One region of the Mesorhizobium sp. RCAM 05104 genome, then DNA from elsewhere that is predicted to be linked to it. Evidence: predicted binding sites of a transcription regulator. Region 1 holds the regulator's gene; the other holds the start of a gene.

Region 1 (4,403 bases):
TCGGCGATCGCCGTGATCGTGGTGTCGCCGCATGAGGTGGTCGGCCCAAGCTTCCAGATGTCGTTCGCCGCGACCGCGGCGCTGGTCGGTGCCTATGCCGGCTGGTCGGATCATCGTGCGGGAAAGACGAGACCGCCGCCGCCAAAGCGGTCATTGCCCAGTTTCCTGACGCGAAAATTCCTGCTGGCGATGGGTGGCCTTGCCATGACCTCCATCATCGCCGGCAGCGCGACGGCGCTCTTCGCCATCTGGCATTTCCAGCGCGTGTCGCCGCTCAGCCTGTTCGCCAATCTGGCCGTCATGCCGATCGTCTCGCTGGTTGTGATGCCTTTCGCCGTCCTCAGCGCGCTGGCGATGCCGTTCGGCGTCGACGGTCCCTTCCTCTATGTGATGGGCAAAGGCCTGTCCGCGATGATCGCCTTGTCGGCGTGGATCTCGGAACGCTCACCGATCGATGCCGTCGGGTTGATTTCACAGCAATCCGTGCTGCTGGTGGCGATCGCCCTGGTCATCGCGACGATGGCGACAACGTGGCTGCGGCTCCTGGCTCTGCCATTCGCGCTTGCCGGCCTGTTGACCGTTTCGGATACGCGCGCGCCGGATGTGCTGATCTCGGAGGACGCGAGGCTAGTGGCGCTGCCGATCGGCGGCGGCGAACTCGCGGTCAGCCGGGCGCGTCCGAACGAATTCACCGTCGACAACTGGAAACGCGCACTGGCATCCGAAACCGTCGTCGTGCCGGAGGTGTTCGACAAGGGAGACGGACAATTCGACATCGCGGATTCCGCCGAACTGCCGCCGGGAGCGCCTTTCTACTGCACCGCCGGCGTATGTCTCGCAAGGCACCCGTCTGGCGCTATCATTGCGCAAGTCGAGGATCGCAAGGACGCGTGGAAGGCCTGCGGCTTCGCGGAACTGATCGTCATCAATGACGCGACAGCTTATGATCCCTGTCACAATCCGCTGGTTCTGGTCATCACCAAGCGGCAACTCGCCCGCAAAGGCAGTGCGGCCGTCTTCTTCGATCGTCGATCGGCAATCATGCCAGCAACGGTCAGCTTCGCTGTGAACAGGCCATATCGACCTTGGCACACCCAGCGCAAATTCTCACGCGAGGCGAGGGGCCTGCCGCCCTATCGCAACCCTGAAAAGGCGGTCACCAGCACTGATCAGTAGCGCCTGATCAGCCCAACGAGCTTGCCTTGCACCTTGACCCTGTCCGGTCCGAAAATGCGTGTTTCGTAGGCCGGATTGGCGGCTTCGAGGGCAATCGAGGCACCCTTGCGGCGAAACCGCTTCAGCGTCGCCTCCTCGTCGTCCACCAGTGCCACGATGATCTCGCCCGGACTTGCGGTATCGGCATTGCGGATGATGACCGTATCGCCATCGAAGATGCCGGCCTCGATCATCGAGTCGCCCTTGACCTCCAGCGCATAGTGCTCGCCACCCATGATCATGTCCGGCGGCACCGAGATCGAATGCGTCTGATGCTGGATGGCGTCGATCGGCACGCCGGCGGCGATGCGACCCATCACCGGGATCGACACCGCGGAGACCACGTCGTCGTCATTGCCGGCCGAGGGCATGCGTGAAGACGCCGGCTTGATCTGCCGGCCAAGGCCGCCGCCTTGACCGAGGCTGCCCTGGATGACGCTTGGAGAGAATTTGCGCGCCGCGTTGAGGCCGGGCGCGATCGAATCGGGCAGCCGCAGCACTTCCAGGGCGCGCGCCCGGTTCGGCAGCCGGCGAATGAAGCCGCGTTCCTCGAGCGCCGTGATCAGTCGATGAATTCCGGATTTTGAAGCGAGATCGAGCGCTTCCTTCATTTCGTCGAAGGATGGCGGAATGCCGCTTTCCTTGAGCCGTTCATGGATGAACATCAGCAGTTCATGTTGCTTGCGCGTCAGCATGGCGGCCCCCGAGGCATTGAACGAAGGTTTGAACCAGAATCGAAAAACAAACCCAGAACAAACACTATCTGTTCCAGTTGTGTTCCGCAACCGTTTAAAGTTTAGTGAATTTGTTAAGACGGCTGAAATTATTTGGCGCCTGGCAGCGGGCCGTGATCCCCGGCCGGCCGCCGCCACAGTGCACTTGCACGCGTTGAAATTGTTATGGTTAACGGCCTGTGGACCAGCGTGTGCCGAGGCTTGGCCTCAATCGCCCAGAGACGTCGGGAAGCTGCTTTTTCACTTTCACCAATCGTTCGCCCGCCGTGAACGAAACGAAGCCAAAACGCCAACTCTTGCCCGAGAAATTCCTATGTCGGCTTTTGCCTCAGTTCGTCTACCTCACCGCTTGTTTGGGCTGCCGTCACCGGCATGGACATAGACATGCAGCGTATAGCCGATGTGCACCGTCATCAGCGCTTTCGCGCGTTCGATGTCACGATCCAGCGCTGCTTCCATGAGCGCGGTGTGATGTTCGATCGCGACAGCCTGGCGCAACGCCTCCATGGCCTCCTCATAGCCATGCAACTGGCCGGTGGCCGCCCGCAAGGTTGGCGCAAGGCCCAGGAAGCGATGATGGCGACGCAACTGATCCGCGATGGTGGACTGGAAGTTGAGCAGCCAGGGGGATGTTGCCGCGCTGAGTAGCGCCGCGTGGAAAGCCTCGTGCTTTTCGTCCCATCCGTCGACCACTTCATCTGAAGGGTCATCAACCGCCGTCTTGCAGCGCGACAGCCGGTAGTGGGCCGTGACGACGGCATCTTCCCATTGATGGCCGCCTTTCTCGATCGATTCCTGGAGCAGAGGCAGCTCAATCACCAGCCTGGCGCGTGACAGATCTTCGAGTTCGGTGCGCGAGACCGCAGCGACGGCGAAGCCGCGATTGCTGATGGAAGTCACCAGGCGCTCCGCCTCCAGTCGCGACAGCGCTTCGCGCAACGGCGTCCAGCCAATGCCATAGCTATTGCGCAGCGTGCTGAGCTTGAGCGGCGCGCCGGGCCTCAGGCGGGTGGTGAGGATATCGCGGCGCAGCAGCCTGTAGGCCGCTTCAGTCTTCGAGTGTCCTTCATCCAACATCGTTGCCATCCCACGCACTGGACGCCAGATTATATATGAAAGCCTTCCATGGTGTAAATTATATATAATATTTGACACAATCCGGCAGACTGCGCATGATCGGTCGGCCGACTTCACCTGTCGTGTTCATTTGGACGTGCCTGTGCGCGGAGGACATCGATCATGAATGCAATTCCCAATCTCGCAACAATCGAGGCGATGGATGCCGCGGATCCGCTGCGCTCCATGCGCGATCGCTTCGTCTTGCCGGAAGGGGTGATCTATCTCGACGGCAATTCGCTGGGTGCCGCTTCACCGGCCGTCTTCAACGAGATCCAGAAGGCCGCGACACAAGAATGGGCGCACGACCTCATCCGTGCCTGGAACACCGCCGGCTGGTTCGACATGCCGGTCGCGCTCGGCGACCAGCTCGGACGCCTGATCGGCGCCGCGGCTGGCCAGACGGTGGTCTGCGATACGACCTCGATCAACATCTACAAGGTGCTTCACGCGGCGCTTGGCATGCGGCCAGACCGGTCGGTCATCGTCGCCGAGGGCGACAGCTTTCCAACCGACCTCTATATGGCCGAAGGCGTGGCATCGACGCGACCGGGCACTGTGCTGCGGCTCGAGGGCGTCGATGCGCCAACCATCGAAGAGCTGATCGATGAGCGCGTCGCTGTCATCCTGGTCAACCACGTCAACTACAAATCCGGCCAGTTGCGCGACATGGCGGCGCTGACGCGCAAGGCCCATCAAGCCGGCGCGCTGATCGTCTGGGACCTCTGCCACACGGCGGGTGCCTTGCCGGTCGAGCTCGACGGCGCCAATGCCGATTTCGCTGTCGGCTGCACCTACAAGTACCTCAATGGCGGCCCCGGTTCGCCGGCCTTCATCTATGCTGCAAAGCGCCACCATGGCGATGCCCGCCAGCCGCTCAGCGGCTGGTGGGGCCATGCGTGGCCTTTCGCCTTCGAACAGGGCTATGCGGCGGGCGTCGGCATCCGCCGGTTCCTGTGCGGCACGCAGCCGGTATTGTCGATGCGGGCGCTAAAGGGCGCGCTGGATCTCTGGGACGAGGTCGATATGGCGGCGGTGCGCAAGAAAAGCGTTGCGTTGACCGAGCTGTTCATCCAGCTCGTCGAAGCCAGATGCGGCGCCTACGGCCTCGAACTCGAAAGTCCGCGCAATGGCAATGAGCGTGGCAGCCAGGTTTCGTTCCTTCATCGGCATGGCTACCAGGTGATGCGGGCGTTGATCGAGCGCGGCGTGATCGGCGATTTCCGCGCGCCGTCGACCATCCGCTTCGGCTTCACGCCGCTTTATGTCGGCTACAAGGATGTCTGGCAGGCGGTCGAGGTGCTGGAGGATATCCTGCGCACCGGCGCCTGGCAGGAT
Region 2 (4,403 bases), 3.6 Mb from region 1:
GAAGGGCAAACAGGGTTGGCTGCGGGCCGTGCAAGCGAGCAAGGACCCGAGCGTCTACACCGTGCTGTTCGAGGACAGCGCAGCCCTGCTCGGCCTGATCGTCGCCTTCGCTGGCATCCTGGCGGCGGAATTGCTCGACATGCCTGAGCTCGATGGCGCCGCTTCGATAGGCATCGCGCTTATCCTCGGCGCGACGGCGATTTTCCTGGCGCGCGAAAGCAAGAGCCTGCTTCTGGGCGAACCGGCCTCGCCCGAAGTGCAGAAGCAGGTGCTGGCCATCGTCCAGCAGGACCCGGCGGTGCAGCGGGCGAACGGTGTACTGACGCTGCATATGGGACCGGCGGAGATTGTCGCTGGCCTGAGCATCGAATTCGAGGATCATCTGACGGCGCCGGAGATCGAAGCCTGTGTCGAGCGCCTCGAGAAACGGCTGAAGACAGAGATGCCGGAGATCATGCGGCTGTTCGTCAAGCCGCAGACCACCGGCACCTGGGAGCAGCGGCGCAAACTGCTCGTATCCGCATCCGATCCGGCTCTGGACTAGCGCAGTGCCGTTGCCTCGCAGCCTTGGCCCGCTATGATCCAAGGGTGGATTTTGGAGGAGCGGCGATGAAGATCGACGGCGGCTGCCACTGCGGCGCCATTGCTTACGAGGCGGAGGTCGACCCGGAAAAGACCTCGATCTGCCACTGCACGGATTGCCAGCAACTGACCGGCACGGCTTTTCGCGTGACGGTTCCGGCGCCAGAGGATCATTATCGGATCACCAAGGGTACGCCGAAGATCTATACCAAGACCGGGGCGAGCGGCGCCAAGCGCGCCCAAGCCTTTTGCGCCGACTGCGGTTCGCACCTTTACGCCACGTCGGTCGGAGATGGCCCAAAGGTCTATGGAATTCGAGTGGGAACCGCGCGGCAACGCGAGGATTTGATCCCCACACAGCAGAAATGGCACCGCTCGGCGCTGCATTGGCTGCCGGAATTTCACGGTATGGCCATCGTCGAGGAGCAGTAGCGCGGCTCAGTCGTCGCCTTCGACAACCCTCAGCCTGAGCTGTCCGGTCTTCGAATCGGCGACGCGCGCGCCGCCTTCGACTTTCGCAACCGGTGCCGACGAGGCCCCGCCCGTGCCGTCTTCCGCAGGCTGCGCGCCGAACTCCAGCGCCTCGATCTTCTGGCCGCGCTTGGTCACCTTCGATGTCGAGACGAGGATGTCGTCGATGTCCTTGGCCGACTGGCCGAAATGGACCTGCAATTTGCGCACCCGCTCGTCGACGCGCGCGACATCCTCCATCAGCCGGATGACTTCGCCCTGAATCAGGTGCGCCTGCTCGCGCATGCGGGCGTCCTTGAGGATCGCCTGGATGACCTGGATCGACAGCATCAGCAGTGACGGCGAGACGATGACGATGCGGGCGCGGTGCGCCTTGTGGACGATCGCCTCGAAATTCTCGTGGATCTCGGCAAACACCGATTCCGACGGCACGAACATGAAGGCGGTGTCCTGCGTCTCGCCCTGGATCAGGTATTTTTCCGATATATCGCGGACATGGACCTCGATGTCGCGGCGGAAGGCCTGCGAGGCGGCCTTCTGCAGTTCGACGCCGTCGGCGGCGCGGATGGCATTCCAGGCCTCCAGCGGGAATTTGGCATCGATGGCAAGCGAGGGCGCGCCGTTCGGCATCTTCACCAGGCAATCGGGCCGGCTGCCGTTGGACAGGGTCGCCTGGAATTCGTAGGCGCCGTGCGGCAGGCCGTCGGCGACGATCGCCTCCATGCGCGACTGGCCGAAGGCGCCGCGCGTCTGCTTGTTGGAGAGGATCGCCTGCAACTGCACGACCTGGCCGGCGAGCGACTGGATGTTGCCTTGCGCGACATCGATGATCGCCAGCCGCTCCTGCAATTTGGCCAGGCTCTCATGCGTGGATTTGGTCTGCTCGGTCATGGTCTGGCCGAGGCGGCCGGTCATGGCGTCGAGGCGCTGGCCGATCGACTGCGTCAGTTCCGCCTGCCGTGCCCCGAACACCTCGGCGATGGCACCCATGCGGCCCTGCATCTCGGATTGAGACTGCAGAATGCCGGCCATCCGCGCCTCTGCATCGCGCGCATGGTCGGCGGCTTCCGCGGCCGCCACGGCGCGCGCCTTGGCCGACCGCCACAGCGCGATGACGAGCGCCACGAACAGGCCGAGAAACAGCAACATGGTGAAAGCCAGCGCATGGCCGAGCGTGATCGTGGAGGCGCCAAGCCGGGCGACGGGCTCCGAAAGGATGGATGTCAGGTCATTCATGTGGACAGCATAGATGATTCGGCATGTCGGCACAGATCAAAACGTGAACGCCAACCAGGCGCCCCGGTTGACGCTTTTCGCTGGACGTCTTACGTGGAACGCCATGCCTATCAAGCCGCTCATCATCCTTCCCGACCCCATCCTGCGCCAGGTTTCGAAGCCGGTGGAGCGCGTCGACGCGCCCCTGCGCAAATTAGCCGACGACATGCTGGAAACCATGTATGACGCACCCGGCATCGGGCTCGCGGCGATCCAGATCGGTGAACCGCTGCGCATGCTGGTGATCGATCTCGCCAAGGAAGACGAGACACCGGCGCCGCATGTCGTCATCAATCCGGAAATCCTGGAGAGCGCCGACGCGCGCTCCGTCTACGAGGAAGGCTGCCTGTCGATCCCGGACTACTACGCCGAGGTCGAACGTCCGGCGGCGGTGCGGGTCACGTACCTCGACCGCGACGGCAAACTGCAGGAGATCGAAGCCGAGGGGCTGATGGCGACCTGCCTGCAGCACGAGATCGACCACCTCAACGGCGTGCTGTTCATCGACCACATCTCGAAGCTGAAACGCGACATGGTGGTGAAGAAATTCAAGAAGCTCGCCAGGGACAAGGCGCCGGGCAAGCTGGTGGGATAGGGGAATGCCCCTCCGCGTCATCTTCATGGGCACGCCAGAGTTTTCAGTGCCGACGCTGCGCGCGATCGGCGATGCCGGACATGAGATATCAGCCGTCTATACGCAACCGCCACGCGCCGCCGGGCGGCGCGGGCTGGAGCTGACGCCGTCACCGGTGCAGCGCGAGGCAGAGCGGCTTGGCATCGAGGTGCGCACGCCGTTGTCGCTCAAGGGTGAGGCCGAGCAGGCGGCTTTGCACGCCCTGCGGGCCGACGTCGCCGTGGTCGTCGCCTACGGTTTGCTGCTGCCGAAGGCGGTTCTCGAGGCGCCGCGGCTCGGCTGCATCAACGGCCATGCATCGCTGTTGCCGCGCTGGCGCGGGGCGGCGCCCATCCAGCGCGCCATCATGGCGGGCGACCGCGAAACCGGCATGATGATGATGCGCATGGAAGAGGGGCTCGACACCGGCCCGGTGGGAATGGTTGAAAAATGCCCCATCGAACCCGATATGACGGCCGGCGACCTGCATGATCGGTTGATGGGAGTTGGTGCCGCACTCGTGGTGGAAGCGCTGGCGCGGCTGGAAAGGGACACCCTGACATTTACCCCCCAAGCGGTGGAAGGGGTGACCTACGCCAAGAAAATCGATAAATCGGAGACTCGCGTGGACTGGAATCGCTCGGCGACCGAGGTCCACAATCACATTCGTGGCCTGTCGCCCTTTCCCGGCGCGTGGTCCGAGATTGAAATTGGCGGCCGCCCGGAGCGGCTGAAACTGCTTCGCTCGGTGCTTTCGCAAGGCGCGGGCGAGTCGGGAGGAATTCTCGATGACCAGCTGACGGTCGCCTGCGGGGCAGGCGCGATCAGGCTGGTCGAAGTTCAACGGGCGGGCGGAAGGCCCGCTGCCGCGTCGGAATTCCTGCGCGGGGCCAAGATCGAAAAAGGAATGAAATTCTCATGAGCATGATGTCGATACGCGCGGCGACGCCGCGGGATCGCGAGGCCATCCGCCTCGTCGAGGAACACGCTTTCGGCCAGCAGGCGGAGGCCGGGCTGGTCGACGCGCTGGTGACCGGCGGCGACGCCGTTGCCGAACTGGTGGCGGAAGAGGACGGCCAGGTTGTCGGCCACATTCTGTTTTCCCGGCTGTTTGTCCGCAATGGCGGCAAGAGCTTTGCGGCCGTGGCGCTGGCACCGTTGGCGGTGGAGCCTTCGTTCCATGGCAGCGGCATCGGCGGCGCGCTGATCCGCGAGGCGCATATCCGCCTCAGGGACGCCGGCGAGACGCTGGCCGTGGTGCTCGGTGATCCGGTCTACTACAGCCGTTTCGGCTACAGCCACGCACGCGCCGAAAACTTCGAGAGTGAGTACCAGGGCGAGGCGCTGCAGGCGCTGGCCTGGGGCGACGCGCCGGAAGCCGGCAGGCTGGTCTACGCCTCGGCCTTTGGCTCGGCACTCGCCGCGTAAGCGACAACAGCCCTAGAGCCGGATGATTTCAGGT

Evidence for each region. Region 1 encodes LexA, which represses DNA repair genes until DNA is damaged. Its sites were predicted from a motif close to TGTTCNNNNTGTGTTCNG; they were not measured.
Region 2: a site for LexA is predicted at 2,322-2,339, ahead of AC56QP_RS16580 (DNA recombination protein RmuC). Genes of this name have one in related genera too.

What each region holds. Positions count from the first base shown of each region.
Region 1 is NZ_CM185033.1:6,948,283-6,952,685, forward strand. It holds gene AC56QP_RS33915 (ComEC/Rec2 family competence protein) at 1-1,176, shown strand, start outside; gene lexA (transcriptional repressor LexA) at 1,170-1,910, opposite strand; gene AC56QP_RS33925 (GntR family transcriptional regulator) at 2,292-3,026, opposite strand; gene kynU (kynureninase) at 3,189-4,403, shown strand, end outside.
Region 2 is NZ_CM185033.1:3,387,681-3,392,083, reverse strand. It holds gene AC56QP_RS16590 (cation diffusion facilitator family transporter) at 1-544, shown strand, start outside; gene AC56QP_RS16585 (GFA family protein) at 610-1,014, shown strand; gene AC56QP_RS16580 (DNA recombination protein RmuC) at 1,021-2,289, opposite strand; gene def (peptide deformylase) at 2,393-2,923, shown strand; gene fmt (methionyl-tRNA formyltransferase) at 2,928-3,863, shown strand; gene AC56QP_RS16565 (GNAT family N-acetyltransferase) at 3,860-4,369, shown strand.